DNA from 4 places in the Stutzerimonas chloritidismutans genome. Region 1 is predicted to be linked to each of the others. Evidence: predicted binding sites of a transcription regulator. Region 1 holds the regulator's gene; each other region holds the start of a gene.
What was found. The regulator sigma-54, encoded in region 1, starts transcription at its own class of promoters, with help from an activator protein. The targets are predictions, from matches to a motif close to ANTGGCATNNANNTTGCTNT.

Region 1 (7,076 bases):
AGCTCGGGGAAGCGCTTGAGCTGACTGGGCAGGTTGCGCGCGTCGATCGACACGGCGACCTGCGGATGCAGCAGCTCAGTGTGCAGCAGGGCGCGCTCGGCAAGCTCAGGCAACAGTCCGGCAGGCAGGTTGTCGATGCAATAGAAGCCGTTGTCCTCGAGCACGTTCAGTGCAGTGCTCTTGCCCGAACCCGAGCGTCCACTGACGATGATCAGCCGCATCTATGCCCCGTTCTGCACGTCGACCACTACCTGGTAGAGGCTTTCGTTGCTCGGCGCCTGGCGCAGTCGTTGGCGTACGTCTTCGCGGTCGAGCATGCTGGCGATCTGGCGCAGCAGTTCGAGATGCTCGTCGGTGGCGGCCTCCGGTACCAGCAGGACGAACAGCAGGTCCACCGGCGCGCCGTCGATGGCGTCGAAATCCACTGGCGTCTGCAGGCGCAGAACGGCGCTCAGCGGTGCATTGCAGCCAACCATGCGGCAGTGCGGGATGGCGATGCCGTTGCCGAAGCCGGTCGAGCCGAGCTTCTCGCGCGCGATCAGGCTTTCGAAGATGGTCTGGGAGTCGAGATCGATAAGGTCCCGGGCGATCACCTTGGCGATCTGTTCCAGGACGCGCTTCTTGCTACCGCCCGGGACGTTCACCAAGGAACGCCCGGGGGTGAGGATGTTTTCGAGTCGGATCATATTGGAGTCAGCGGGTGACAGCGCCCTGTGTGTGGTCGAGCTGCTTCTCCTTGTGCTTGATCAACTGGCGATCGAGCTTGTCGACCAACAGGTCGACGGCAGCGTACATGTCTTCGTGATCGGCGATGGCCACGACTTCGCGGCCTGCGACGTGCAAGGTTGCTTCGGCTTTCTGCTTGAGTTTCTCGACCTGGAGGATCACCTGAACGCTGATGATGCGGTCGAAGTGGCGAGCAAGCCGATCGAATTTCTCCTCGATGTAGTCACGCAGGGCATCGGTTACTTCCAGATGAACACCGCTGATGTTGACTTGCATACTGCTATCTCCTTTGCCTTGTACGAAGAGCAGGTTGGTGGGCCTGCCGCCGGGACAGTTCGACCAGGGGCCGATCACAGTAGACGTTTGCGCTCGCTGGATGGTGCGATACCGAGCGACTCGCGGTACTTCGCAACTGTGCGGCGGGCCACCTGGATGCCCTGCGCTTCCAGTAAACCAGCGATCTTGCTGTCGCTCAACGGCTTTTTCTGGTTTTCCGCGGCGACCAGTTTCTTGATGATCGCGCGGATCGCGGTGGACGAACATTCGCCGCCTTCCGCCGTGCTGACGTGGCTGGAGAAGAAGTATTTGAGTTCGTAGATGCCGCGTGGCGTGTGCATGTATTTCTGCGTGGTCACGCGGGAGATGGTCGACTCATGCATGCCCACCGCCTCGGCGATGTCGTGCAGTACCAGAGGCTTCATCGCCTCGTCACCATGCTCGAGGAAGGCGCGCTGGTGTTCGACGATCTGAGTCGCCACCTTCATCAGGGTCTCGTTGCGGCTGAGCAGGCTCTTGATGAACCAGCGCGCTTCCTGCAGCTGGTTGCGCATGAAGGTGTTGTCCGCGCTGGAGTCGGCGCGTTTGACGAAGCCGGCGTATTGCGCGTTGACGCGAAGGCGCGGCATGGCTTCCTGATTCAGCTCGACCAGCCAGCGATCATTGTGCTTGCGCACGATCACGTCGGGCACCACGTATTCCGGTTCGCTCGCCTCGATCTGCGACCCCGGGCGCGGGTTCAGGCTCTGGATCAGTTCGATGACCTGGCGCAGATCGTCTTCCTTGATCTTCATTCGCCGCATCAGCAGGCTGTAATCCCGGCTGCCGAGGATGTCCAGATAGTCGCTGACCAGACGCTTCGCTTCGCTCAGCCATGGTGTGCGGTCGGGCAGTTGGCGCAGCTGCAACAGCAGACACTCACGCAGATCACGTGCGCCGATGCCGGCCGGTTCGAATTGCTGGATACGACGCAGAACGACCTCGACCTCGTCGAGTTCGATTTCCAGCTCGGGATCGAACGAGTCGACGATTTCCTGCAGCGTCTCTTCGAGATAACCCTGTTCATTGATGCAGTCGATGAGGGTGGTCGCGATCAGCCGGTCGGTGTCGCTCATTGGCGCGAGGTTGAGCTGCCACAGCAGATGGCTCTGCAGGCTTATGCCGCTCGATGTCCGGCTGGTGAAATCCCACTCGTCGTCATCGTTGCTGGGCAGGCTGCTGGCGCTGGTCTGGTAGATGTCTTCCCAGGCGGTGTCGACCGGAAGCTCGCTGGGAATCCGCTCGCCCCAGTCGCCGTCGCTGTCGTCCAGGCTGTCACTGCTATGAGAGGGCCCCTCGTAGGTGCTTTCCTGGCTGCTGCTTTTCTCGGTGACGGTGTCGCCTGGCCGTTCAGCGGCCTCGGCCATAGGGTCGGAGCTGTCGAAGTCGTCTCCGTCTTCTTCGCGTTCGAGCATGGGGTTGGAGTCCAGCGCCTCCTGGATCTCCTGTTGCAGATCGAGGGTGGATAGCTGGAGGAGCCGTATGGCCTGTTGCAGCTGCGGTGTCATCGTCAGCTGCTGGCCCATCTTCAGGACTAGCGATGGTTTCATGGCAGAGGACTTCGAACCTTTTATGCCGGCGCAACCGCGCCCATTCCGACATGCCGTGCGCGGGGCGCCGGCAGAAAGCAAATTATATGCCTGCCGATGAAGCCTTTGCCTAGAGCCGATTTGCCGAGCCGAGCAAAAATTCCGCCTTACAGGCGGAATTCGTGGCCCAGATAGACTTCCTTGACCAGCTGATTGCTCAGGATGGTCTGCGCATCGCCCTCGGCAATCAGTTGCCCGTCGTTGACGATGTAGGCCGTCTCGCAGATATCCAGTGTCTCGCGGACGTTGTGATCGGTGATCAGCACGCCGATGCCCTTGGCCTTGAGGTGATGGATGATCTGCTTGATATCGCCCACCGAAATCGGGTCCACACCGGCGAAGGGTTCATCAAGCAGGATGAACTTCGGTGCGGTGGCCAGTGCGCGGGCAATCTCCACCCGGCGTCTTTCACCACCAGAGAGGCTCATGCCGAGGCTGTCGCGGATATGGTTTATATGGAATTCCTGCAGTAGGCCTTCCAACGCCTGCTGACGGCCGTTGCGGTCCAGATCCTTGCGGGTCTCGAGAATGGCCATGATGTTGTCGGCGACCGAGAGCTTGCGAAAGATCGAGGCCTCCTGTGGCAGGTAGCCAATGCCGGCCCGTGCGCGCCCGTGCATCGGCAGGTGGGTGACGTCGTCCTGATCGATCAGCACGCGGCCCTGGTCGGCATTCACCAGGCCGACGATCATGTAAAAGCAGGTGGTCTTGCCTGCGCCGTTGGGGCCGAGCAGGCCGACGATCTGCCCGCTTTCAATGGACAGGCTGACATCGCGCACGACCTGCCGGCTCTTGTAGCTCTTGGCCAGATGCTGGGCTTTGAGAACGGCCATTACTCGGGCTGCTCCGCAGCCTGGCCGTTTTTGCGCGGCTGGATCACCATGTCCACGCGCGGGCGCGGCGTGGTGACATCGGCATTGGTGGCGCGACCGGCGTTGACGATCTGCCGACGGGTGTCATAGACGATCTTCTCGCCTTCGAAGGTGTTGCCTTCCTGAACGACCTTGGCCTGATCGATGAGCACGATTCGCTCGTTGGCGGCGAAATACTGGATGGTCAGGCCGTAGGCTTTGACGATCTCCTTGTCCACCGCAGGCTTCTGCTCGTAGTAGGCCGGCTTGCCGATGGAGGTGAAGACTTCGACGTCGCCGTTGTCATCCTGGGTAATGGTCACCGTGTCGCCGGTGATCTTCATCGTGCCCTGGGTGATGACCACGTCGCCGCGGTAGACCGCCACGCCCTGTCGGTCGTCCAGTTCGGCGGTGTCGGCTTGAACGCGGATTGGCTGTTCACGATCCTCGGGAAGCGCCCAGGCGCTGGCGCCAAGCCAGAATGCGCTCAAACCGAGCAGGAGGGGGAGAGTCTTAACGCAGCTCATGCTGGCCTCTTACGTTGGACAGCAGGAGCATCCTGCCGTCATCCATGTACGCTTTCATGCCGGTTGCCGTGGTCACGCCATTGGCGGCCTCGATTCTAACGGCTTGGTTTGTCTCGGCATAATCCTTCTCCGGCCACACCGTCAGGCGGCTGGTGGTGAGGATCGTCGGGCGCCCCTTGGCGTCGGTGCGCTCGACCTTGACCTGATCGATCAGCAGCACCTCGTCGCCTTCGGCCGATACTTCGCCGCGCTCACTACGCACGTGCCACGGCAGTTCGGTGCCGCGATAGGACAGCAGATCCGGTTTGGTCAGCAGGCTGATGTCGCTCGCCTTGATGTGCTCGAGCTTGTCTGCGGTCAGTTCGTAGTTGCGCTTGCCGTCGGGCTGATATTGCACCGTGCGGGAATTGATCACATAGAAGTCGACATCAGGCGTTGCGCCACTGGCGACGGACGGCTCCTGCATGAAGCTTTCCGGCCGGATGTTCCAGTAGCCGACCGCCACCAGCAGGGCGGCGATCAGCGTCAGCAGGACAGCGAAGCGCATTTTGCGAAGCATGCAGACCCCTACAGATATGCGTTTTGCGCGGCGGCCAGGGTGCCCTGCGCGCGCATGATCAGTTCGCAGAACTCGCGTGCCGCACCCTCGCCACCGCGGGCCAGGGTAACGCCATGGGCATGTTCACGAACGAAGGTGTCGGCGCTGGCCACGGCCATGCCGAGGCCTACGCGGCGTATCACCGGCAGATCAGGCAGGTCGTCACCGAGATAGGCTACTTCAGAGTAGCTCAGGCCAAGTTCGGTCAGCAGTTCGTCGAGCACGACCAGCTTGTCCTCGCGCCCCTGATAAAGGTGCTGGATACCGAGGTTCTGCGCTCGACGCTCTACCACGGGCGTCTTGCGCCCGCTGATGATCGCGGTACGCACGCCGGAGTTGATCAGCATCTTGATGCCGTGGCCGTCCAGTGTGTTGAACGTCTTGAACTCGCTGCCGTCGGTCAGGAAATAAAGGCGGCCATCGGTGAGCACACCATCGACGTCGAAGATCGCCAGGCGAATGTCGCGGGCGCGTTGCAGCAGGTGTTCGTGCATTACATCACCCCCGCGCGCAGGAGGTCGTGCATGTTCAGCGCACCAATTGGCAACTCCTGGTCATCGACGACTACCAGCGAACTGATCTTGTGGTCTTCCATGATCTTCAGAGCCTCGGCGGCGAGCATCTCGGCATGGGCGGTCTTGCCGTGCACGGTCATGATCTCGTCGATGCGCGTCTGGCGAACGTCGACTCCCTTGTCCAGGGCACGGCGCAGGTCGCCGTCGGTGAAGATACCGGCGAGTCGTCCGTCCGCTTCGACGATGACGGTCATGCCCAGGCCCTTCTGCGTCATTTCCAGCAGGGCGTCGCGCAGCGATGTGCCGCGCGGAACCCTCGGCAAGCGCTCGCCGGTATGCATGACGTGCTCGACTTTCAACAGCAGGCGGCGGCCCAGCGCGCCGCCCGGGTGAGAGAAGGCGAAATCTTCAGCAGTGAACCCGCGAGCCTCGAGCAGCGCGATAGCCAGGGCATCGCCGAGCACCAGGCTGGCAGTGGTGGAGGAGGTCGGCGCGAGATTCAGCGGGCATGCTTCGATGGCGACGCTGGCGTCCAGATTCACCGCAGCGGCCTTGGCCAGCACCGAGTTGGGGTTGCCGGTCATGCTGATCAGGGTGATGCCGAGCCGCTTGATCAGCGGTAGCAGGGTGACGATCTCGCTGGTGGTGCCGGAGTTGGAAAGGGCGAGGACCACGTCGTCCTGAGTGATCATGCCCATGTCGCCATGGCTGGCTTCGGCAGGGTGCACGAAGAAGGCGGCGGTGCCGGTGCTGGCCAATGTAGCGGCGATCTTGCGGCCGACGTGCCCGGACTTGCCCATGCCAACCACGACCACTCGGCCCTTGCAGCCAAGGATCAGCTCGCAAGCCTGCACGAAATCGGCATCGATACGTGCGTTCAACTGCTCAACCGCTTCTATTTCCAGGCGGATGGTGCGTTGCGCGGTTTCGATCAATTGGCTGCTCTGGCTCATGGCTGGCGAGGTCGTCCGATTAAAAGGCGGGGATTATAGCGAGAATCCGTTGCGGGCTCATGGAAAATGTCGGCACATCACTGTGGGTCGGCACATTCAATTTGATCAGCCTGAGCTGAACCGAAGCTGAACGGGGCGTCGCTCGTCATCTGCCGAAACGCTCATCGGTTGGGCGGCCTCTGGCGCGATGCTATAGTGCGCCGCCGAAAACGGTCAGGGCAGAAAGTATCCCAGCGTCATCGGGAGCCGTCTGTTTCGCAGACTGCATGCAAGGAGACCAGATGAGCGCCTGCAATGACTTCGCCGTCGAGCTGAAGGGAGTGACCTTCAAGCGAGGCGAGCGCAGTATTTTCAACGATGTCGATATCGCCATACCGCGAGGGAAGGTTACGGCCATCATGGGGCCGTCCGGTTGTGGCAAGACGACGCTGCTGCGCCTGATCGCTGCGCAGCTGATGCCGTCGCGTGGTGAAGTCTGGGTGGCGGGCAACAATCTGCCGAGCCTCTCGCGCAGCGAGCTGTTCGACATGCGCAAGCAGATGGGTGTGCTGTTCCAGAGCGGGGCACTGTTCACCGATCTCGACGTGTTCGAGAACGTTGCGTTTCCGCTGCGGGTGCATACCAAGCTCCCAGACGAGATGATCCGCGACATCGTGCTGATGAAGCTCGAAGCGGTAGGGCTACGTGGCGCCATCGAGCTGATGCCCGACGAGCTGTCCGGTGGTATGAAGCGGCGTGTCGCGCTGGCGCGGGCGATTGCCCTGGATCCGCAGATTCTGATGTATGACGAACCCTTCGCCGGACAGGATCCGATTGCGATGGGCGTTCTCGTGCGGCTGATTCGCCTGCTCAACGACGCGCTGGGCATCACCAGTATCGTGGTCTCCCACGATCTGGCCGAAACCGCGTCCATTGCCGACTACATCTACGTGGTTGGCGATGCCCAGGTGCTTGGCCAGGGCACGCCGGCGGAGCTGATGGAGTCGAACAATCCGCGCATCA
Region 2 (7,076 bases), 800 kb from region 1:
TTATTGAACGATCAGCTTGTTGACCAGCACGTGCCGAAACGGCACTTCGGCCTTCTTGCTGGCGAAATCGGCAAACAGCGTTTCTTCAAGACGGGTCTGCAGTTCACCGATCTGCATCGCGCGCAGCTCGGTGAAAGCCAGCCCGGAGAGGTAGCTCACCACCGAGTTGCGCACCAGCGGCTCAATCTGCTCGAAATTCTTCGGCTCGTCCGACGCCTCCGCCTGTAACGCCAGATCAAGTACGAAGTAGTGCTCGCGGCCGTCGCCGCGCAGGCTGACGATGACCTTGGAGACCGGATAGAACTGGTACTCCACCGGTTCGATGGCTTCCGCCACCACCTCGCCGTCGGACATGCCAGGCTTGAGCAGCCAATAGGCAGCACCCACGCCGCCGGCGACAGTGACGACGTTGAGCAGCAGCATCAGAAGAACCAGACGGGGTGTCGACATAACCTGTTAACAATCCTGTAGTTGAAGTTGAGCCAGTCAGACCGTGACCAGCACATCGCTGGCACGGCCGGCGGAGCGCCTGCTGTCGGGTGCCGACGCAGTGCCGCTGGCGTGATTGGCCGCGGCGAGCACGTTTTCGCCGTTCTCGGGCTGTCGCGGCTGGCCCTGACGACCGGACTGGCCATCGGCGCCGACCTGAACGTTGACCTGCACGAAGTGCTGCGCCACCAGCTCCTGGCGCAGCCGGTCGCTGGTCTGCTGCAGCAACCGCGCGACGTCTGCATGGGCTGCGCTGAGCTGCACGGTGAGACGGCCGGCATCGTGGCTGAGGTGGATTTCCATGCTGCCCAGCTCCGGCGGGTCGAGGCGAATGGTCGCGCTCTGCTGACGTTGCTGGAGTTGCACCTCAACGTGCTCACGCAGCGCGTGCAGCATCTGCTCGCCCCACTTGGCCTCTGGCGCCTGAAGCTTGAGCAGCCGCTCCGCCCCCTGCGTGACGCTGTTGGCCGGCCGCTCGACGGCGACGACCGACGGATCACCAGCTTCGCCTGCGTCGACCGCAGCAAGCAGTGGTTCGGCAGGTGGCACAGCACCCAGCTCAGCGCCAACCGCCAGCGCAGCGGACGCCTGAGCAGGCAGTGCGGCTGAGCCATCGAGCGGCGGGCGCAATGCGGCGGTACCCGCAGCGCGATCAGCGGAACGTTCGGCGTAATGCTCGGCAGGCAACACCGGCAAGCGTGTCGCGATGCCCTCCAGCTGCCGTTCGGCCGGCTCCTCGAGCAAGCCGCCCGACGCCGCCGGCTGTTGCCCAGCTGTCGACGGCCAGGCAAGAGTCGCCTGCGCCTCGCGCGCCTGCACCACGACCTGCTGCTGATCGAGCATGCCCAGCAGCCACAGCTCTGCGGAGGTTTCTTCCGCGACTTCGTCAGTGCCCGCCGCGGCCTCTGAGGCCTGCAGTACAGGCAGATCCTGCGGATCGAGCGGCTGTGCGAGCACCGGCTGCGGATCGGCATTCGCAGTGGCCGCCAGCAGCATGCGCTGATGGAATCCCACCGCCAGCCCAGCGGGCCCGAACACCGGTCGTGCCGGCCCATGTTCGCTCACCGAGGCCGGCTGCACGTTACGCAACGGCAGTGCAACCGGATCCGCACCGGCAGCTGCCGCGGTTGTCCCCGAGATCAACTGGATCACCTGCCGTCTCCCGCCTGGTACATGTCGATACGCTGATAAGCCGCACGCCCTTCGGCGTACTCCAGATGGTTCACCAGCAGCAGGCGCAGGCGCTCGCATTCTTCGCCGCAGGCCGTCAGCGCCTGCCCATGCAAGCGCTTGAGCTGCTGCCTGGCTGCATCAACGGCGTCGGGCAGAGGCCCGCGCGGCAGCTGTTCTAGGCATTGCCGGATCGCCAGATCGACCTCGCGGACCGCATGCCAGTCGCTGCTGTGCAACGCGGCGGCCAGGCGCACGTGCAGTTCCAGCAGGCGCTGCTCGTCACTTGCGTGCGGCACTGACGCCCTCCCAGCCTTCGCGCAGCGTTTCGAGTACCTTCACCACCTCGTCCAGACCGTCCAGCGAGAGCGTCACGCTGACGTCGGAAAGCCGATAGATGCAGTATTCGTAGAGGCGTGACAGGCCCTGCACCACCTCGCCCCCGCCCTCTTCGTCGAGTGCGCCATTGAGGCCGTTGAGGATGTTCATGCACTTCTCCAGCGAAGCGCCCTTCTGCTGATAACGCTTGTGCTCGATATGCCCGCGCGCCCGGGCCAGCTCGTCGAGCAGGCCATCCATCAGCACCAGCACCAGCTCGTAGGGCGACGCGGAAGCGGCACGGGCTTCCAGGTCAACCGAGCGATAGCTGTCGTAACTTTCGTTGGGAAAATAGGAACTCATCAGAACAATCCCGTCGCCTGCGAGGTGTTTTGCATGGCGAACAATCCGTTGGTTTGTTCCATGCTCTGCATGGTCTGCATCATGGTAGTGAACTGCTTGAGGTAGCGGCTGTAGTGCGTGTCGTATTGCTGCTGCAGGTTCTCGAACTGCTCGTCGATGCGCCGCAGGCTCATGTCCAGCGTGTCCATGCGGTTCTTCAGCATGCCGTTGGTGCTGCTGGTGTAGCTGGCGACGGTCTTGTCGATGCTGTCGAGCAGGTTGTCCTTGCCGGTAAACAATGCTTCGAAACCTGCCGGGTCCGCAGCGACTGCAGCCTCGAAACGCTTGGCGTCGATGGTCAGCTTGCCGCTGCGATCAGCGCTGATACCGAACTCGATCAGGCTCTTACCGCCGAAGTCGTTACGCAGCAGCGTGTTCAATCGCCCCTCGATGGCGCGCACGCTGGAGTCGCCAGCCAACGCGCCACGGGCACTGCTGTCGCTGCCGCTGGCAGTCAGCGAATCAAAACTGGTCATCAGCGCGTTGAAGGCATCGATGAAACTCTGTGCCTTGCCCTTGGTGGCGCTCTGATCCTGGCCAACCGAGAGCGTCAAGGCCGAGTCACTGGCGGTGTGCACCTTGTTCACCGAGAGGCTGACGCCATCGATGACGTTGTCGAAGGTGTTGCTCGAACTGGTCAGTACGATGCCGCCGCTGCCTAACGACCCACCCATGCGGATCTGTGCGTCAGCGGCCGTGGACAGCGTGGTAGTCGTGGCCGTGGTACCCGCGAGCGACACCGCGAAGGCATTGGCTACTCCACTCTCGGCGCTGGTCATCACCAGGCTGACTTCACCATTGCTGCGTACCAGCGTGGCCTGCACGCCGAGATCCGCGGCATTGATCGCCTTGGCCGCATCGTCGAGCGTGGCGTAATCGGAAAGCGTGAAATCCTGCCCCTCGAGGGTCAGGGTTCCACTGAGGCTGCCGTCGCTCAGCCCCTGTACCGCGACCTGCTGCTTGCTGGCGAGCTTTTCGACATAGAACTGATAGCTGCCTGCCTGGGCCTGGGTGCCAACCGTTGCGCTGGCATAGCCGTCCTGGCTGAAGGTGGCACTGTTGACCAGCATCGTGGCGTTGCCGGTCTTCAGGCCCGACATGGCCGACTTGAACGTGGTCAGGGATGTGCGCAACTTGCTCAGCGCGTCACGCTGGGTCTTGTAGTTGCTTTCGTTGCGATTGAGCCGGTCCAGCGAAGACTGAACTTCGTAGGTCGCCAGCTGCGTCGACATCTGCTTTACGTAATCTGAATCTATCGCCATTACCGATCCCCTTCCTGTGCTCTGTAGAGCAAGTTGAGTGCCAAGTCACAAACCATTGATTTACAAGAGTTTTGCACTGCTAGCCGCAGAAGAAGCGCTTCCGCACGACAGCACCGGGAGGAAACGAGGAAGCACCGTTTCCGCCTTCGATGGCGGACTCTCTTGGGTTAAGGCGACGAAAAAGGGGGGGATACTTAAGCCGCATCGAGAAATGCGCGTAAGTCATGCCGGGGCGCGACATCTGCGGGCCGGCCGAGTGTTCTGGCGAAGGGGAAAGGCTGTTGCGGCGTATCGGGACAGCCCCTCACCGCAGAGAGGGCGCTTGAGCGTGCGGGTGCGCGCCGCTGCGCATGAACTGCAATGGCTAAGGCAGTAGCCGGCACTTCCATCAGATCAGTCCTACGCCACGGCCGCCGCGCACGCGGTACGCCCTCCTCTCCCGGTTTTGGGGGGCAAGGGCGGATCGGGCAGGAACCTGCGATCACACCCTGCTGGCGTCAGGACTTCTGTGGAGGCTTGCAGCAATGCAGCGAAGCGGCAGGCAGAACCTTTCTGCCGGCCTAGACGTCACGACCGCAGGCCGCTCGGACCGCCCCATCTCCCCGCTGGCGAAAGGGCCAGGGCGAGGGCTGGCGGCGGACTCGCTCAGATGGTCACGCGCGCGTCAGTACATCTGCGGTTGATAGAGCCGCGCATCGTGACTCCCGGCCAGCAGCTGGCCAAGGATTTCATGATGCATGGCGAGCAACTTGCCGTTGCGCTCGTTGATCTGCTGGCACTGAGCGGCCAGCGCACCGAGCTGCTGCCAGCAGTGCCGCAGCCGCTCGGCCTGATCTTCCGGGTAGCAGCTCAGCAGACGCTGCATGCCCTCGGCATCGGATTGCAGGCGAAAGGCGCCGAGCACCTTGGCCCGCCGCTGGGCACGCATGCCGATGGTCTCGACGCGGGTGGTGATCTGCAGATTGAGTCGATCGATCTCCGGACTGTCGCGCTCGAGCAGGAACGCGTAGAGCGCCTGCATCAGATCGCGCAGGGCCAGATAGTCGTCGCAATCCTGCTCGAGGTCGCTAGCCACGACCGCAAGCAGTTTGTCGCGCTGGCTCACGCATCGCTTCCGCGGTGGTAGGCGAGCATGCTGCCGGCCAGTTCGGCGGGATCGGTGGAGATCTCGCCGCGCTGCAGGGCCTGCTTGATCGCCGCTACGCGATCGAGGTCGACGTCCGGCATGGCACGCAGCGCATCATGCATCTGCTCCAGCGGCAGGCTTTCCGACTGGCGCACTGCGGTATCGGCCAGGGGCCGCGAAGCCGGCTGGCGGGTGGTGCTGGCCTCGGCGGCCGGTGTCAGGGCGGGCTTGAAATGCCGGCTGATTTCCATGATTGCGTTCCAACTCGGGGGTTACAGCCAAAGAGGCGACCGCTTGGGTGAAAACCTTAAATCTATTTTGCACGGCACGGATGGGCGGCGTTCCCGCACTGCTGCTCCTGCACCTCATCCGATCGCAACACGTCAGGCCATCTGATGGCGCCACCAACTCTGCGCCGCCAGGCCGTCCTGGATTTTCTGTTCCTGCTGCGCAAGCAGCTGCTGCCATTGCTGCATCTTGTCATCGATCATGTGCTCGACCACCTTCTCGCTGCGCATGGCCTGCAGCAGCTCACGCTGTATGCGCTCCAGCGCCTGTTCGGCAACCGCCAGTTCGCGGCGTTGCAGTTCCACCATCTTGTACAGGGTGGCCTTGTAGCGCTGCTGATTATCGCGCTGTAGCGGCGTGCTCATCGGCACGGAAAATCCGCACAGACGGCTCAGCCCGGTGATGTTGTTGCGGTAGCGCTGGCAGAGGTTCTGCTGGTACTGCACGCGGCCAAGCATCTGCCGCACACGGTGGCTGCGCAGGCTGGCCAGCCTGCCAAGGGTTTCGATCTGCTGTTTCATCGCGGTTTCCCGAGGATGTTCTGCAAGGTGGCGACGCTGGCTTCCAGTTCGGCGGCCTCGCCTACTTCCTGGCGCAGGAACCGCTCGATGGTCGGCGCCAGCTGCACCGCACGATCGGTCTTGATGTCGGCCCCCGGCGTATAGCCGCCGAGCGGGATCAGCTCCTTGATCTTCTCGAAGGTGCTGTAGCACTCCTTGAGCTGGCGCGCCGCGCCCAGATGCGCCGGCTGGCCGACCTGGCTCATGCAGCGGCTGACCGAGGCACAGACGTCGATGGCAGGGTAATGCCCGGCTTCGGCCAGGCGCCGCGAGAGCACGATGTGACCGTCGAGAATGGCTCGCGCGCAGTCGACGATAGGGTCCTGCTGGTCGTCGCCTTCGGCCAGCACGGTGTAGATGGCGCTGAGACTGCCGTTGTCGCTGGCGCCATTGCCGGCGCTTTCCACGAGCTCCGGCAGCATGCCGAATACCGACGGCGGGTAACCCTTGGTCGCCGGAGGCTCGCCGAGAGCCAGGGCGATTTCGCGCTGGGCCATGGCGTAGCGGGTCAGCGAGTCGACCAGCAGGAGCACGTCATGCCCCTGGTCGCGAAAGTAGGCGGCGATGCTGTGACAGAGCTCGGTGGCCTTCAGGCGCATCAGCGGCGATTCGTTGGCCGGTGCGACCACCACCACGGCCTTCTTCAGGCCCTCCTCGCCCAGCGAATGCAGGAGGAATTCCTGCACCTCGCGGCCACGCTCGCCGATCAGCCCGACCACCACCACATCGGCCTTGGTCTGCCGGGTGATCATGCCCAGCAGCACGCTCTTGCCCACACCGGAGCCGGCGAACAGGCCGACGCGCTGGCCCTTGCCCAGGGTCAGGGTGGCATTGATCGCGCGCACGCCGACATCCAGCGCTTCACTGACAGGCTTGCGCTTGAGCGGGTTGACCGAGGGCAGCTCGGTCGGCAGCGGGTCGCGGCCGCCGAGCTTGCCCAGTTCGTCCAGTGGTTCGCCGAGGCCGTTTACCACACGCCCCAGCCAGGATTCGTCGATATGCAGCTTGGCATCATCCGGCGCCGGGAATACCCGTGAGCCGGCGGTCAGACCGACCGGCTTCTTGAACGGCATCAGGTAGGTGATATCGCGGTTGAAGCCCACCACCTGCGCTTCCAGCATGCTGCCATCGCCCTGCTCGACATAGCAGCGCTGGCCGGTCATGCGCTGGCAGCCGAGGCTCTCCAGCAGCATCCCGGAGACACGCACCAGCCGCCCACTGACCTTGGCCAGCTGCACGTTGTCCAGCGAGCGCAGGGCCTCGTCGAGGCGAAAGCTGTCGCGCAGGGCCATCGGTCAGCCCTGCGCCGTAATGTGTTCGGCGAGGGTTTCCATGCACGAGTCCAGGCGCTGCTGGCAGCCGATATCGGCTTCGGCCTGAGCAGTCAACACGCGGCATTCGCCGAGCGGCAGCTTCTCATCGGGTACCAGACGCCACGCCGCGGCACGCTCGGGGGCCAGC
Region 3 (7,076 bases), 950 kb from region 1:
GCGGGCATGGGACTGGCCAGCAGCCTGCTGCGCCGTACCGTGCTGAATCAGCTCGAACACCTGCGCCACGGGTTGCTGAGACTGCAACACGGCGATGTCTGCCAGCAGTTCGGCGATCTGGCGAGCCCGCTCAAGGCAGAAATTCATATAACCGACAGTGCCGCCTGGGGCCTGATCGCCGCGCGCGGCTCGATCGGCGCCGGCGAAGCCTACATTCACGGCTACTGGCACAGCCCGGACCTGACCGCGGTGATCCGCCTGTTCGTCGCCAACATGGACGTGCTCGACAACATCGAGCGCGGCAGCCTGGCGCTGTTCGGCCAGCCGGTGATCAAGGCGTTGCACTGGTTCAACCGCAACACCCGCAGCGGCTCACAGCGCAACATCGCCGCCCATTACGACCTCGGCAACGAGCTCTTCGAGCAGTTTCTCGACCCGACCATGATGTACTCGGCGGCAATGTTCACCAGCCCCGAACAGGATCTGGAACAGGCCCAGCTGCACAAGCTCGAACGCATCTGCGAAAAGCTCGACCTGCAGCCCGAGGACCATCTGCTGGAGATTGGTACCGGCTGGGGAAGCATGGCGCTCTATGCCGCCATCCACCGTGGCTGCCGGGTGACCACCACCACGCTGTCGCGCGAACAGTTCGCCTACACCCAGCGGCGCATCGAAGAACAGGGCCTGCAGGACCGCATCACCCTGCTGCTCAAGGACTATCGCGATCTCGACGGTCAGTTCGACAAGCTGGTGTCCATCGAAATGATCGAAGCGGTCGGCCACGACTTCCTGCCGACTTACTTCCGACAGTGCTCGCGGCTGCTCAAGGACGACGGGCTGATGCTGCTGCAAGCCATCACCATTCGCGACCAGCGCTACGAACAGGCGCGCCGCAGCGTCGACTTCATCCAGCGCTACATCTTCCCCGGCGGTGCCCTGCCCTCCATGCAGCGCATGCTCAATATCGTAGCCAGCGACTCGGACATGAACCTGCTGCACATGGAGGACTTCGGCGAACACTACGCGCGCACCCTGCGCCTGTGGCACGAGAACTTCCGCCGCGCCCGCGGCGAGCTGGAGCGCCACGGTTACGACGACTATTTCTACCGGCTCTGGGAGTTCTACCTGTGCTACTGCGAGGGCGGCTTCATCGAGCGCGCCATCGGCACCGCACAGCTGCTGCTGGCCAAACCGGGCGCTCGTCGGAAACCGCTCTACGACGGATCAAGCGCGGCATGAGGCGCCCGATAACAGGAGTGCGGACTTTCACCCGGAGTCATCCATGAACAGCGAAAGCGTCACGCTGCAAGCGCATTACCTCAAGGCCGATCGCATCATGCTGGGTGTGATCTGGTTTCTGGTCGCCTACTCGTTCGGCGTGGCGGCTTTCCATGGCACTTGGGCGCAAGCACTGGTCATCGGCGGGCTGACCGGCGTGGCGGTAACTGCGCTGTACATGCTGATCCCTGGTCAACGTCTGCTGCGCTGCCTGATCGGCGCCGCATTCATGGTGTTCTCCGCGCTGCATATCAACCAGGCACACGGCATGCTGGAGATGCATTTCGGCATCTTCGCCCTGTTGGCGTTTCTGGTGTATTACCGCGACTGGCTGCCCATCGTGGTCGCTGCACTGACCATCGCCGTGCACCACCTGAGCTTTTTCGCCCTGCAACAACAGGGCACCGACGTATTCCTGATGCCCGATGGCAACTGGGGCGAGGTATTCCTGCATGCGTTCTACGTGGTGCTGGAAAGCGCAATCCTGGTCTATCTGGCAATCCGTGCCGCCGCCGAGGCCCGCGAAGGCGAAGCGCTGCTCGGCGCTGCCGCCGCCATCACCGCGCGTCCCGAACGCATCGATCTGAGCTACCGCAGCCAGGTCAGCGGGCCGGTCACCCAGCGCTTCAATCAACTGCTCGACCAGCTGGGCGATCTGGTCGGCGCCGTGGTACGCGACACCGCGGGGCTGGGCGGCACCGCTGCCAACCTCAGCGAGGCAACCCGCCAGCTGCGTGACGGTGCCAGCCGCCAACTGGATGAGACTGCCTACATGGTCGAAGCCATGCAGCAGATGACCGTAGCCATCGATGACGTCGCCGGCCACGCCGATCGCGCGGCGCAGGCTGCCCAGGGTGCCAGCCAGAAGGCCGGCCAGGGCCGCAGCGCGGTCAGCGGCGTGCGCAGCGAGATCGGCACCCTTGCCGAACACATCGAAGGCACCGACCGCGTGGTTCAGGACCTGGCGGCGCAATCGGAGCAGATCGACCGCGTGTTGGAGGTTATCCGTACCATCGCCGAACAGACCAACCTGCTCGCCCTCAATGCCGCCATCGAGGCCGCACGAGCAGGGGAACAGGGTCGCGGGTTCGCCGTGGTCGCCGACGAGGTGCGCAATCTGGCGCAGAAGACCGCAGCTTCCACCACCGAGATCCAGGGCATCATCAGCCGCCTGCAGCAAGGCAGTCGCAAGGCCACCGAAGCGATGCAGAACAGCCGCGACAGCGTGGCCCGTTGCGTGAGCAGCAGCCAGGACACCACCGCCCTGCTGGACGCCATCGCCAGCGAGATCGAGGGCATCAGCCAGATGAACGAAATGATTGCCGCCGCGACCCACGAACAGACCGCGGTTTCAGCCGATATGGGGCGTCATCTGCAGAGCGTGCAGCAGGTCGCCGAGCGTAACGCAGGGGACGCCAGCGAGCTGGATAACGATGGTCGTCAGCTGCACGAGCTGGCCGGTCGCCTCGGCAGCCTCAGCAGCCGCTTCACCGTGCGGTGAAGCGGCGGAGCCAGTCAGCGCCGCCGGCGCCCGGCCGAATGACCAATCGCCATTGCGTTTGGCTGTTCGAAGGCCGCACACACCGCCGGCACCAGTAGCCGAGCGTGGCGCGGGATTTCCAGCCCGCTGTCGTCCAGCACGATCACCCCGTCGACATGCAGTTGCTGCAGCGCGGGCCAATGCCGCGCATAACGCTGCCGCACATCCACGCCGCTATGCAGCGTGAGCGCGTCGAAATCCAGCGCGAAGGTGCAGCGCAGGTGTTCGAGCAGCAACTGGTGCAGCGGATCGACATGGCTGGCGTGCAGACCGCAAATGCTCGGTAGCTGGTCCTGGTCGAGCGCCTGCTGATAGGCCTGCGCGGTGCTGGCGTTCTGACAATAAAGGCCATCGACCCGGCTTATCGCGCCCACCCCGAACCCCAGGTGATCGCATTCACCGTGCAGGGTGTAGCCATGGATATCGTGGTGCAGCGCGCCGATCTCCTGAGCCATCGCCAGATCGTCGTGAGGCAGGACGAACTTGCCCAGCCCGATGTAGCGGTAGCCGGCGGCGCTGAGCTGCTCGACACCATGGCGGTACATCGCCAGCGTATCGGCCACCGAAGCCAGGCCGAGGCGCGCGGGATTGGAAGCGACCAGAGGCGCGTCGCGGTAATCGAACATCGTCACCTGATCGGGCGCCAGCTCGATGATCGACGCCAACTTGCGCGCGAAGCTGGCCGGCGTCTGCCAGGACCTGCCGTAGCCAAGATCCAGATTCACCGAGCGGTAATGCAACGCATGGGCGGCTTCGATCACCGCGCGGATGCGCGCCGAGCTGCGGAAATATTCGACCGTGCTGCCGTCGTCCGCGCGCAGATCGGGCACCGCGACGCTGAGCTGGTTGAAGCCGAGCTCGTGCAGCGCGCCAATCAGCGGCCAGTCGACATGAGCCAGCTCGACTTCAGCGAGAAAGCTGCCGGCATGGGAATCGACGAAACTGAAACGGCTTCTGAGCAGCGTCATCAGTTCTCGTAACGCGGCGATGCCCAGCGTGCCGGTGCTCAGCCGCAATTGCTCGACCTGCTGCAGCGGCCCGGCATGGCAACCGAGCTGTTCGATCTCGCGGTGCAGCCGCAGCTGATAGGCCGCGGCCTCGCCAGGCTGCAGCTCGACGCCACCGGGCTGGTGAATGGATATCGACAGCGGGCGGCCGGCGCGACGCCCCTCGCGCAACGCACGCAGCAGATCCAGCGGGGCGATCCGGTCGCTGAAATCGGCCGCAGCCGGATAGGTGCAGTGCCTCTGCCCGATCTGTCCGTAGCGTTGTACCAGCGCGTCGTCCCAGGTCACTGAGCCAAGCATGAGAGCCTCCCGGCTGCGAATATCGCGTCTGTTGCTTTACGCGGCATCATCCGCGAGCCGCTGCGGGCGACGTTGACGTCCGTCAAGTAGGTGACAGATGGCCACGGCGAGCAGCCGGACGGTCAGAACTCCGACGCGAAACACGATGTGCTGCTTGAACAACCGCCCCTCGCGAACGCCGTTCGACCAGCCGACGTTTTGAAAAAGCCCGCAGCACGATGGTATTGATAGTGCGCCATCCATGCACCCCGGAGCCCGAACGTGATTCCAGCGTCCCTGATTTCCGCCCTGCGCTCCGCGCGCCATGTCGTCGTGTTCACCGGTGCCGGCGTTTCCGCCGAGAGCGGCATCCCGACCTTCCGCGACGCGCTGACCGGTTTATGGGAGCGTTTCGATCCGGGCGAGCTGGCCACACCCGAAGCGTTTCGCCGCGATCCGGCGCTGGTCTGGGGCTGGTATGAATGGCGGCGCATGCGCGTCCTCCAGTCCCAGCCGAATCCTGCTCATCTGGCCATCGCCGACCTCGCGCGCCACGTACCGCAACTGACGCTGATCACGCAGAACGTCGACGACCTGCACGAGCGTGCCGGCAGCGAGGATGTCATTCACCTGCACGGCAGCCTGCACCGACCGCGCTGTTTCGCCTGCGCCCGCGAGCCAGCCGAACCGCTGCCGGCTGCCGACGAGCCCGAAGGTGGTCGTCGCCTCGAACCGCCTCGATGCAGCCACTGCGGCGGACGACTGCGCCCTGGCGTCGTCTGGTTCGGCGAGAGCCTGCCCGTCGCTGCACTCAGTGCCGCGTTCCAGGCGGCCGGCGAATGCGACCTGCTACTGTCGGTCGGTACCTCCGGCGTGGTCTACCCAGCAGCTGAAGTGCCTCACCGAGCGCGCGACGCCGGTGCCACCGTGGTGCACATCAACCCACAGGGCGAGGCACCCGGCAGCGACCGCGAACACCTGCTTGCGCTGCCCGCCGGCAAGGCACTGCCCGAATTGCTCCGCGAGGCGTTTGGCGCCTGATGCAGAAACAATCTGCGCCCTGCCTCGGGACCTGATCGCCCCAAAGCGGGGATCGTGCGCGCACCGCCGCACTGTTCTGGTTCAAGCCTGCCGCGCTCAGGTCGCAGTCACGGAGGCTGATCGCTCAGCATCCGAGCGACCAGGCACCGCGCAACACCGCGCAATCGCGCGCCTTACAGCCGCAAATCCATGCTGCCGGACAAGCTGGCATACAACCTGCAACCACCCTGACAACACCTGCCGCCTCGCGGCAGGACGTCCCAGACGGTCAGCGGCGACCGTCAAGCCAACAGGCGCGGGACCGGGTGTAGCAGGCAACGAGGCCTGACCGACCACCCCACACACCACTAATTACCAGGCAAAGGCGCCTGGAGCTGATACCAGCTCCAGGCGCCTTTTTGCGTTTTGCCGGCCCAGTGCCGCAGCAGCTCGACTGAGGAAAGGCCATGAGTTCTACCGTCACTCCGCTCACGCACGAAAAACTGGTCATCGTCGGCAACGGCATGGTCGGTCACCACTGCATCGAACAGCTGATCGAGCGCGGCGCCCTCACCCGCTACGAGCTGCATGTGTTCGGCGAGGAGCGCCAGCGTGCCTACGATCGCGTGCACCTGTCCGAATACTTCGGCGGTCGCGATGCCGAGTCGCTGGCCATGTGCGAGGCTGACTACTACAGCAGCCACGGCGTCTACACCCATCTGGGCGTACAGGTGCTGGGTATCGACCGCGAACGTAAGGAGGTCGTTACCAGTTCCGGCCGCCAGCCCTACGACCAACTGATTCTTGCCACCGGCTCCTACCCCTTCGTGCCACCGATCAGCGGTGCCGAAGGCAGCGCGCGGCTGGTCTACCGCACCCTCGACGACCTTGATGCGATTCGTGCGGCCGCCAGCGGCGCCACGCGCGGTGTGGTGGTTGGTGGCGGTCTGCTCGGCCTGGAAGCGGCCAACGCGCTGAAGTCGCTCGGCCTGGAAGCCCATGTCGTCGAATTCGCCCCGCGCCTGATGCCGGTGCAACTGGACGGCGAAGGCGGCGCGGCATTGAAGGCGCGCATCGAGGCGCTGGGCGTCGGCGTGCACCTGTCGCGCGCCACCCAGGAGATCGTTACCGGCGAGGACTACGCCTGGCGGATGAACTTCACCGACGGCGAATTCCTCGAAACCGACCTGATCGTGTTTTCCGCCGGCATCCGCCCGCAGGACGCCCTCGGCCATGTCGCGGAGCTGGAGATCGCTCCGCGCGGCGGCATCGTGATCGACAGCGAATGCCGCACCTCGGACCCGGCGATCTTCGCCATCGGCGAGTGCGCCAGCTGGAACGGCAGCGTGTTCGGCCTGGTCGCGCCCGGCTACAGCATGGCGCGCAGTGTCGCCGCGCAGCTGGCCGAGGAACCGCACGAGCCCTTCTACGGCGCCGACATGTCGACCAAGCTCAAGCTGCTCGGCGTCGACGTCGGTTCCATCGGGGATGCCCACGGCGCCACACCCGGCTCGCGCAGTTACCGTTTCATCGACGAGGCCAGTGCCAGCTACCGTCGACTGGTGGTATCCGCCGATGGCAAGACCGTGCTCGGCGCGGTACTGGTCGGTGACAACAGCTACTACGACACGCTGCTGCAGTACGCGCAGAACGGCATCAAGCTGCCGGCCGATCCGTCCGCGCTGATCCTGCCGCAGACCGAGGGCGCTCCGACCCTTGGGCCGGACGCCCTGCCGGCCAGCGCGACCATCTGTTCCTGTCACAACGTCAGCAAGGGCGCGGTGTGCTGCCAGGTCGAGGCCGGCGTCACCGATCTCGGCGAACTCAAGGCCGCAACCAAGGCAGCTACCGGTTGCGGCGGTTGCAACGCCCTGCTCAAGCTGGTGTTCGATTCCGAACTGGCGGCGCGCGGCGTGGCGGTGGACAAGAGCCTGTGCGAGCACTTCGCCTAC
Region 4 (7,076 bases), 1.8 Mb from region 1:
GAAAGCCGAGGACTGGGTGCCGATGGTCGGCCCGGTGATCAACCCGCTCAAGCGCCATCCCATCAGCGAGCCACTGGATGTCGGTATCCGCAGTATCAACGGGTTGCTCACGGTCGGGCGCGGTCAGCGTCTCGGCCTGTTCGCCGGTACCGGGGTTGGCAAGTCGGTGCTGCTGGGCATGATGACCCGTTTCACCGAGGCCGACATCATCGTGGTCGGGCTGATCGGTGAGCGGGGGCGTGAGGTCAAGGAATTCATCGAGAACATCCTCGGCGAGGAGAGCATCAAGCGCTCCGTGGTGGTGGCATCACCGGCTGACGAAGCGCCGCTGATGCGCCTGCGCGCCGCGCAGTACTGCACGCGTATTGCGGAGTACTTCCGCGATCAGGGCAAGAACGTGTTGCTGCTGATGGATTCGCTGACGCGCTATGCCCAGGCCCAGCGCGAGATCGCCCTGGCCATCGGCGAGCCGCCAGCGACCAAGGGCTATCCGCCGTCGGTGTTCGCCAAGCTGCCGAGTCTGGTCGAGCGCGCCGGTAATGCCGAGCAGGGCGGCGGCTCGATCACGGCGTTCTACACCGTGCTCTCCGAAGGTGACGACCAGCAGGACCCGATCGCTGATGCCGCTCGCGGTGTACTCGACGGCCACATCGTGCTGTCGCGCCGTTTGGCCGAAGAAGGCCACTATCCGGCCATCGACATAGAAGCCTCCATCAGCCGGGTCATGCCGCAAGTGGTGAGCGCCGAGCATGTGCGCGCGTCGCAGCGTTTCAAGCAGCTCTGGTCGCGCTACCAGCAGAGCCGCGACCTGATCAGTGTCGGCGCCTATGTGCCAGGTGGCGATCCGGAAACGGATATGGCCATCGCACGCCAGGCCGAGATGGTCAGTTACCTGCGCCAGGGCCTCGATGAGAGCGAGGACCTGACGCGCAGTGCCGCGCAGCTCGCAGCGGTGTTCAATCCACGGCAGGGCGGCTAACCGATGGCGGCTAGTCGGGCGGCGCGCCTGGCGCCGGTCATCGAGATGGCCGAAAAGGCCGAGCAGGAGGCCGCGCGGTTGCTGGGCCAGGGCCAGACTCAGCTGAATCAGGCCGAGGCCAAGCTCGGTGAGCTGGAGCAGTACTTCAGGGACTACCAGCAGCAGTGGATGCAGCAGGGCAGTCAAGGCGTCTCGGGGCAGTGGCTGATGAATTACCAGCGCTTCCTGTCGCAGCTGGAGTCGGCCATCGGGCAGCAGCAGCGCAGCGTCAACTGGTACCGCGACAACCTGAAGAAACTGCGCCAGCAGTGGCACCAGCGCCATGCGCGTGTCGAAGGCCTGAGCAAGCTGGTCGAAAGCTATCAGAAGGAGGCGCGGATCGCGGCGGACAAGCGCGAGCAGAAGTTGCTCGACGAGTACGCCCAGCGGCTGTCCGGGAGAACGCGTGAGCAGTGATCCAGCCACGGTCTCAGGCCGGATTCGTGCTTGCCGTACCGCTGCTTGAATGATAAATCTTGACCGCGTTTCAGCGCGGCGACCGCCAACAGATCGTTTCAGCTGCCATCTGGCTCTTCCGAGGATAAGTCTCAGAACCGGATGGCCGCCTTTCAGCCGGTACACGGCTGTTCATTTCGCTTATCGCGACGGCTGCTCGCAAGCCGCTTTCAAGACGTACCGGATCAGGAGTGCCACATGACCATTACCTCGCAGCCTTCGACGGATGGCCAGGAGTTGACCATATCCATCAGCGGACGCTTCGACTTCAATGCGCATCAGGCCTTCCGTGATGCTTACCAACGTCAGGACGTGAATCCGCAGCGTTATGTGGTCAATCTGCAAGGCACCACTTACATGGATAGTTCGGCGCTGGGCATGCTGCTCTTGTTGCGCGATCACGCCGGTGGCGACGAGGCGGACATCCGCCTGCTCAACTGCAATGGCGACGTGCGCAAGATCCTGTCGGTGTCGAATTTCGAACAATTGTTCGTGATCGCCTGACATGCCCATGCGGCTGTCGATCCTGATCGCCGAGGACAGCCCGGTCGATCGGATGCTGCTTTCCACCATCGTTGCCAAGCAGGGCCACCGGGTGCTGACGGCAGCCGATGGGCAGGAGGCGGTCGAGCTGTTTCAGGAGGAGCGGCCGCAGCTGGTGCTGATGGACGCGCTGATGCCGGTGATGGACGGCTTCGAGGCGGCGCGGCGCATCAAGCAACTGGCCGGCGATGAGCTGGTCCCGATCATCTTTCTCACCTCGCTGACCGAGCACGAAGCGCTGGTCAGCTGCCTCGAGGCTGGCGGCGACGACTTCATCGCCAAGCCTTACAACCCGATCATTCTCGAAGCCAAGATTCAGGCCATGCATCGCCTGCGCCGCCTGCAGGCGACCGTGCTCGAGCAGCGCGACCTGATCGCCAGGCGCAATCAGCAGCTGCTCGACGAACATCGGGCCGCCAAGGCGATCTTCGACAAAGTCGCACATGCTGGTTGCCTGAGCGCGCCGACCATCCGCTTCCGCCAGTCGCCGCAGGCGCTGTTCAACGGCGACCTGCTGCTGGCGGCGCAGGCTCCGGCGGGGCAGATGTTTGTCCTGCTCGGCGATTTCACCGGCCACGGCCTGCCCGCCGCGATCGGGGCCATGCCGCTGGCGGAAACCTTTTACGGGATGGCGGCGAAGGGGTATTCGAGCACCGACATCCTTCGCGAGATGAATGCCAAGCTCAAGCAGATCCTCCCGGTGGAGATGTTCTGCTGTGCCACGTTGCTCGATATCGATCCCAAGCAGGGCAGTCTGCGGGTGTGGAATGGCGGGTTGCCGGATGGCTACCTGATCGGCGCGGATGGCCGGCGCACGGCGCTGGTGTCCCGTCACCTGCCGCTCGGCGTCGTCTCCCCGGCGGCGCTGGACGACAAGTTCGAGCATTACCCCTTGGCCCCCGGCGACCGGCTGTTGCTGCTGTCCGACGGCGTGGTCGAGAGCCGCAATGCCAATGACGAGCTGTTCGGCGAACAGCGCCTGCTAGCCACTCTGGACGCCAACGACGATCCGGCACGGCTGTTCGACGAGATCGAGCAGGCGCTGCTGGATTTCCACGGCCAGCAGCACGACGACTTGAGTCTGGTCGAGGTCGTGATCAGCCCGGAGGTGATCACGATGCCGTCGATTGCCCCGGCCACCGCGCACCGCTCACGGCCGATGGACTGGTCGATTCGGCTCGAGCTGCGTGCCGACAGCCTGCGCAGTGGCAATCCGTTACCTTCGCTGCTGCAGATACTGTTGCAGGTCAATCAGCTGCGCTCGCGTGTCGGCGAGATCTACACCGTGTTGGGCGAGCTCTATTCCAATGCCCTGGAGCATGGCGTGCTCGGCCTCGATTCAAGCCTCAAGTGCGATGCCGACGGTTTCAAGCATTACTACGACCTGCGCCAGCAACGCCTGCAGGCGTTGGTCGACGGCCATGTGCACCTGCAGCTGAACATCAAGACCGCCCCGCATGGTGGTCGGCTGCGTATCGGTATCAGCGACAGCGGCTCGGGCTTCGACGTGTCGCGCGCGTTGCAGGCGCAGTTGGGCAGCGATCGCTTCAGCGGTCGCGGTTTGCATCTGGTGCGCCAGTTGAGCGACCGATTCGACTGGCAGTCGGATGGACGCGGGCTGAGCGTAGAGTTCATCTGGCAGGCTGAGGCATAATCGTCCGCTTTCATTCAGGGGTGTATCGGTGTCCAACACTCATCTCGACAGCGCCGTGCTGACCACGCTGCAGGACGTGATGGAGAGTGAGTATCCGGCGCTGCTGGATACCTTTCTTGCCGACTCCGAGGAGCGCGTTCGGCTGCTCCGCCAGGCCTGTCTCGCCGACCAGTCTGAAACCTTGCGGCGTGCTGCGCACAGCTTCAAAGGCAGCTGCAGCAACATGGGCGCGACGCTGCTGGCCGACCTCTGCCAGGAGCTCGAGAGTGCCGCTCGGGAGGAGAACCTCGCCCAGGCCCCGGCGCTCATCGAATCCATCGAGCGGGAGTTCGCCATCGTCGGCATCCTCTTCCGCGCCGAGCGCCAGCGCTACGGCTGAGTGGCCAAATCTCTGACGCGTAAGCGCTTCTGAGGGCTGAGCCGCGGCCCGTCGGGCCATCATTTCTGGCAATGCCAGCGCGTATCCACGGTGTTTTTCCGGCAAACATGCTGCTGGCCCGGAACTTGCTCTGCTTCCGCTACGATCCATCCGTAGCGGAATGACCTCATGGCTGTTTCCCCCGACCTGTTGCTTAGATCCCCATCCGTCGACGCACGTCCCAAAGCGGCGGCCAAAGCGCCGGAGGCGCCGCGTGAAGGGCGAGACAGCGGCAGTTCCAGCTTCTCCGACGTCTACGCCAAGGAGCGTCAGACGAAACCAGCCGAGCGTCCGGTGCGCAATGAGGCCGGCCGTGACAAGCCGGTCGAGGACAAGCGCGAGCAGGAAACGGCGGAGGCGACCACCGACGAGAAGCCGGCGGTTGCCGAAAGCGGCAATACCTTGCCTCCCGAAACGCCGGCGGAGGAGATGCCGGAGACGGAGCTCGATCCAATGCTGTTGCTTGGCCTTGGCACGCAGTTCGTGGCGGAGTCCGAAGCCCTGCCTGAAGCCGAGGTCGATGCTGTCTCCCTGCTTCCGGGGCTGCCGACGACCGCTGCCGGCATCGCCGGCGATGAGGCTGTCGATGCGGACGAAGCAACACTGGCCGGCATGCGTGCGCTGACCGAAACCCCGGCAGCCATGCAGAAGACGGCCCAGCAGCAATTGCAGAACCCGCTGGCCGATGCGCAGACGAAGGCCACGGCAGACGATGGCTTTGCCAGCGCGTTGCTGGCGAGTCAGGAAGCGGGTGAGGGCGAAGAGCTCGATGTGGAATTGCTGACCAAGGACCTGCTGGAAAGCGTGGAGGCGCCAAAGGAGAGTCGTGCCAGCGCCAGCGAACTGGCTGCGGGACGCCTCAACCCCTTGAGCCAGGCCATCGCTCAGCAGGTGCAGCAGTCGCAGCGTCCGCAACTGGTGCCGGGTCAACCGGTACAGATGCAGCAGTCCGGCTGGAGCGAGGCGGTCGTCGACCGCGTGATGTGGCTGTCCAGCCAGAACCTAAAGTCGGCGGAAATCCAGCTCGATCCGGCTGAACTCGGTCGTATGGAAGTACGCATCGACCTGACCAAGGACCAGGCGCAGGTGACCTTCCTCAGCCCGCATGCGGGGGTGCGCGACGCGCTGGAAGGACAGATGCAGCGACTACGGGAAATGTTCACCCAGCAGGGCATGAACCTGATGGACGTGAACGTATCCGATCAGTCGCTGGCGCGTGGCTGGCAAGGCGGAGCCGATGGTGGTTCCTCGCGGGGTGGAGCGTCGGGTGAGGGCGATCTGGCAGGCGATGAGGTGGAGCTCGGCGTGACGGAAATTGCCTCCAGTCGTGTCGCCGGTGATCGCGGACTCGTCGACTACTACGCCTGAGCCATCCGCTTTGAGGGATAATCCGGCGCCGCCGTTCAGGTGCGCGCCGGTTTTCCGCCGCCCGTCGCTGCAATCGCTTTCGCGTCGCCTATCCAGGCGTTGTCTCCATCCTTTTCCTGATACCTTGTGAGCGCACTGCCTGGAGCCCGAGGCTGCGCCGTACCGGCGTGCATTGACGTTGGCACAGCTGTTGCTCCTAACTCCTGAAATCAGAATCGAACGCTGTTGATGACGGATATTTGGCATGGCTAAGAAACAGGCTCCACCAACAGTGCCGCCAACCGGACCGGAAGCGGAACCGGCAGGCAAGGGAAAGCTGAAACTCATCCTGGTGATCGTGGTCGCCATGTTGGTGGCCGTAGGGCTTTCCATCGGCGGTACGCTTTACTTCATGAACAAGGGCGGCGACCTCGGTGACGACAAGGCCGAAGTGGCCGCGAGCACCGCCTCGGGCAAGCAGCCGGCGATCTATGAAGTCCTGATGCCGGCTTTCGTGGTCAATTTCAGCAACAAGGGACGCCAGCGTTACATGCAGGTCAGTATCGCCTTGATGTCACGTGATCAGGCTGCGCTGGATGCACTGAAAGTGCATATGCCGTTGTTGCGCAACCGACTGGTCATGCTGTTCTCCAGTCAGGACTTCGAGGCGTTGAAAACGCCCGTGGGCAAGGAAATGCTGCGTCAGCAGGCGACTGCCAGCGTGCAGGAACTGGCGCAGAAGGAAATTGGCAAGCTTGCCGTCGAGCAAGTGCTTTTCACCAACTTCGTATTGCAATAGAAGGCTGCCGCAGATGGCTGTTCAAGACCTGCTCTCGCAAGACGAGATCGATGCGCTCCTGCACGGGGTCGACGACGGTCTGGTGGATACCGAAAGCGATTCCGAGCCGGGGTCCATCAAGAGCTACGACCTGACCAGTCAGGACCGCATCGTGCGTGGGCGCATGCCCACCCTGGAAATGATCAACGAGCGTTTCGCCCGTTACACCCGCATCAGCATGTTCAACCTGCTGCGTCGCTCGGCCGATGTGTCGGTCGGTGGTGTCCAGGTGATGAAGTTCGGCGAGTACGTGCATTCGCTGTATGTACCCACCAGCCTCAATCTGGTGAAGATGAAGCCGCTGCGTGGCACGGCGCTGTTCATCCTCGACGCCAAGCTGGTGTTCAAGCTGGTGGACAACTTCTTCGGCGGCGACGGTCGCCACGCCAAGATCGAGGGGCGCGAGTTCACCCCGACCGAGTTGCGCGTCGTACGCATGGTGCTCGATCAGGCCTTCACCGATCTCAAGGAAGCCTGGCACGCAGTACTGGACGTCAACTTCGAGTACGTCAACTCGGAAGTGAACCCGGCCCTGGCCAACATCGTCAGCCCCAGCGAAGTGGTGGTGGTTTCCACCTTCCACATCGAACTGGACAGTGGCGGTGGCGATCTGCACGTGACCATGCCTTATTCGATGATCGAGCCAATCCGCGAAATGCTGGATGCCGGCTTCCAGTCGGACGTCAGTGACCAGGATGAGCGTTGGGTCAAGGCGCTGCGTGAAGACATTCTCGACGTCAGCGTTCCGCTGGGCGCAACTGTCGTCAGGCGGCAACTGAAATTGCGCGACATTCTGAACATG

Region 2: fliD (flagellar filament capping protein FliD) is a predicted target of sigma-54. The motif match lies at 3,667-3,686, and genes of this name have one in related genera.
Region 3: nirB (nitrite reductase large subunit NirB) is a predicted target of sigma-54. The motif match lies at 5,349-5,368, and genes of this name have one in related genera.
Region 4: LLJ08_RS07665 (flagellar hook-length control protein FliK) is a predicted target of sigma-54. The motif match lies at 4,163-4,182, and genes of this name have one in related genera.

Annotation. Positions count from the first base shown of each region.
Region 1 is NZ_CP086067.1:3,425,410-3,432,485, reverse strand. It holds gene rapZ (RNase adapter RapZ) at 1-221, opposite strand, end outside; gene ptsN (PTS IIA-like nitrogen regulatory protein PtsN) at 222-686, opposite strand; gene hpf (ribosome hibernation-promoting factor, HPF/YfiA family) at 694-1,002, opposite strand; gene LLJ08_RS16020 (RNA polymerase factor sigma-54) at 1,077-2,591, opposite strand; gene lptB (LPS export ABC transporter ATP-binding protein) at 2,738-3,463, opposite strand; gene lptA (lipopolysaccharide transport periplasmic protein LptA) at 3,463-4,008, opposite strand; gene lptC (LPS export ABC transporter periplasmic protein LptC) at 3,995-4,567, opposite strand; gene LLJ08_RS16000 (KdsC family phosphatase) at 4,576-5,100, opposite strand; gene LLJ08_RS15995 (KpsF/GutQ family sugar-phosphate isomerase) at 5,100-6,074, opposite strand; gene LLJ08_RS15990 (ATP-binding cassette domain-containing protein) at 6,356-7,076, shown strand, end outside.
Region 2 is NZ_CP086067.1:4,226,517-4,233,592, forward strand. It holds gene LLJ08_RS19870 (flagellar basal body-associated FliL family protein) at 1-450, opposite strand; gene LLJ08_RS19875 (flagellar hook-length control protein FliK) at 487-1,641, opposite strand; gene LLJ08_RS19880 (hypothetical protein) at 1,638-1,958, opposite strand; gene fliS (flagellar export chaperone FliS) at 1,942-2,340, opposite strand; gene fliD (flagellar filament capping protein FliD) at 2,340-3,641, opposite strand; gene flgN (flagellar protein FlgN) at 4,306-4,746, opposite strand; gene flgM (flagellar biosynthesis anti-sigma factor FlgM) at 4,743-5,018, opposite strand; gene LLJ08_RS19905 (flagellar FliJ family protein) at 5,151-5,576, opposite strand; gene fliI (flagellar protein export ATPase FliI) at 5,573-6,907, opposite strand; gene fliH (flagellar assembly protein FliH) at 6,911-7,076, opposite strand, start outside.
Region 3 is NZ_CP086067.1:2,477,835-2,484,910, forward strand. It holds gene LLJ08_RS11475 (SAM-dependent methyltransferase) at 1-1,239, shown strand, start outside; gene LLJ08_RS11480 (methyl-accepting chemotaxis protein) at 1,283-2,779, shown strand; gene LLJ08_RS11485 (oxygen-independent coproporphyrinogen III oxidase) at 2,794-4,125, opposite strand; gene LLJ08_RS11490 (SIR2 family NAD-dependent protein deacylase) at 4,387-5,145, shown strand; gene nirB (nitrite reductase large subunit NirB) at 5,592-7,076, shown strand, end outside.
Region 4 is NZ_CP086067.1:1,632,311-1,639,386, forward strand. It holds gene fliI (flagellar protein export ATPase FliI) at 1-979, shown strand, start outside; gene fliJ (flagellar export protein FliJ) at 983-1,435, shown strand; gene LLJ08_RS07650 (STAS domain-containing protein) at 1,673-1,978, shown strand; gene LLJ08_RS07655 (ATP-binding SpoIIE family protein phosphatase) at 1,980-3,671, shown strand; gene LLJ08_RS07660 (Hpt domain-containing protein) at 3,700-4,050, shown strand; gene LLJ08_RS07665 (flagellar hook-length control protein FliK) at 4,219-5,457, shown strand; gene fliL (flagellar basal body-associated protein FliL) at 5,702-6,235, shown strand; gene fliM (flagellar motor switch protein FliM) at 6,249-7,076, shown strand, end outside.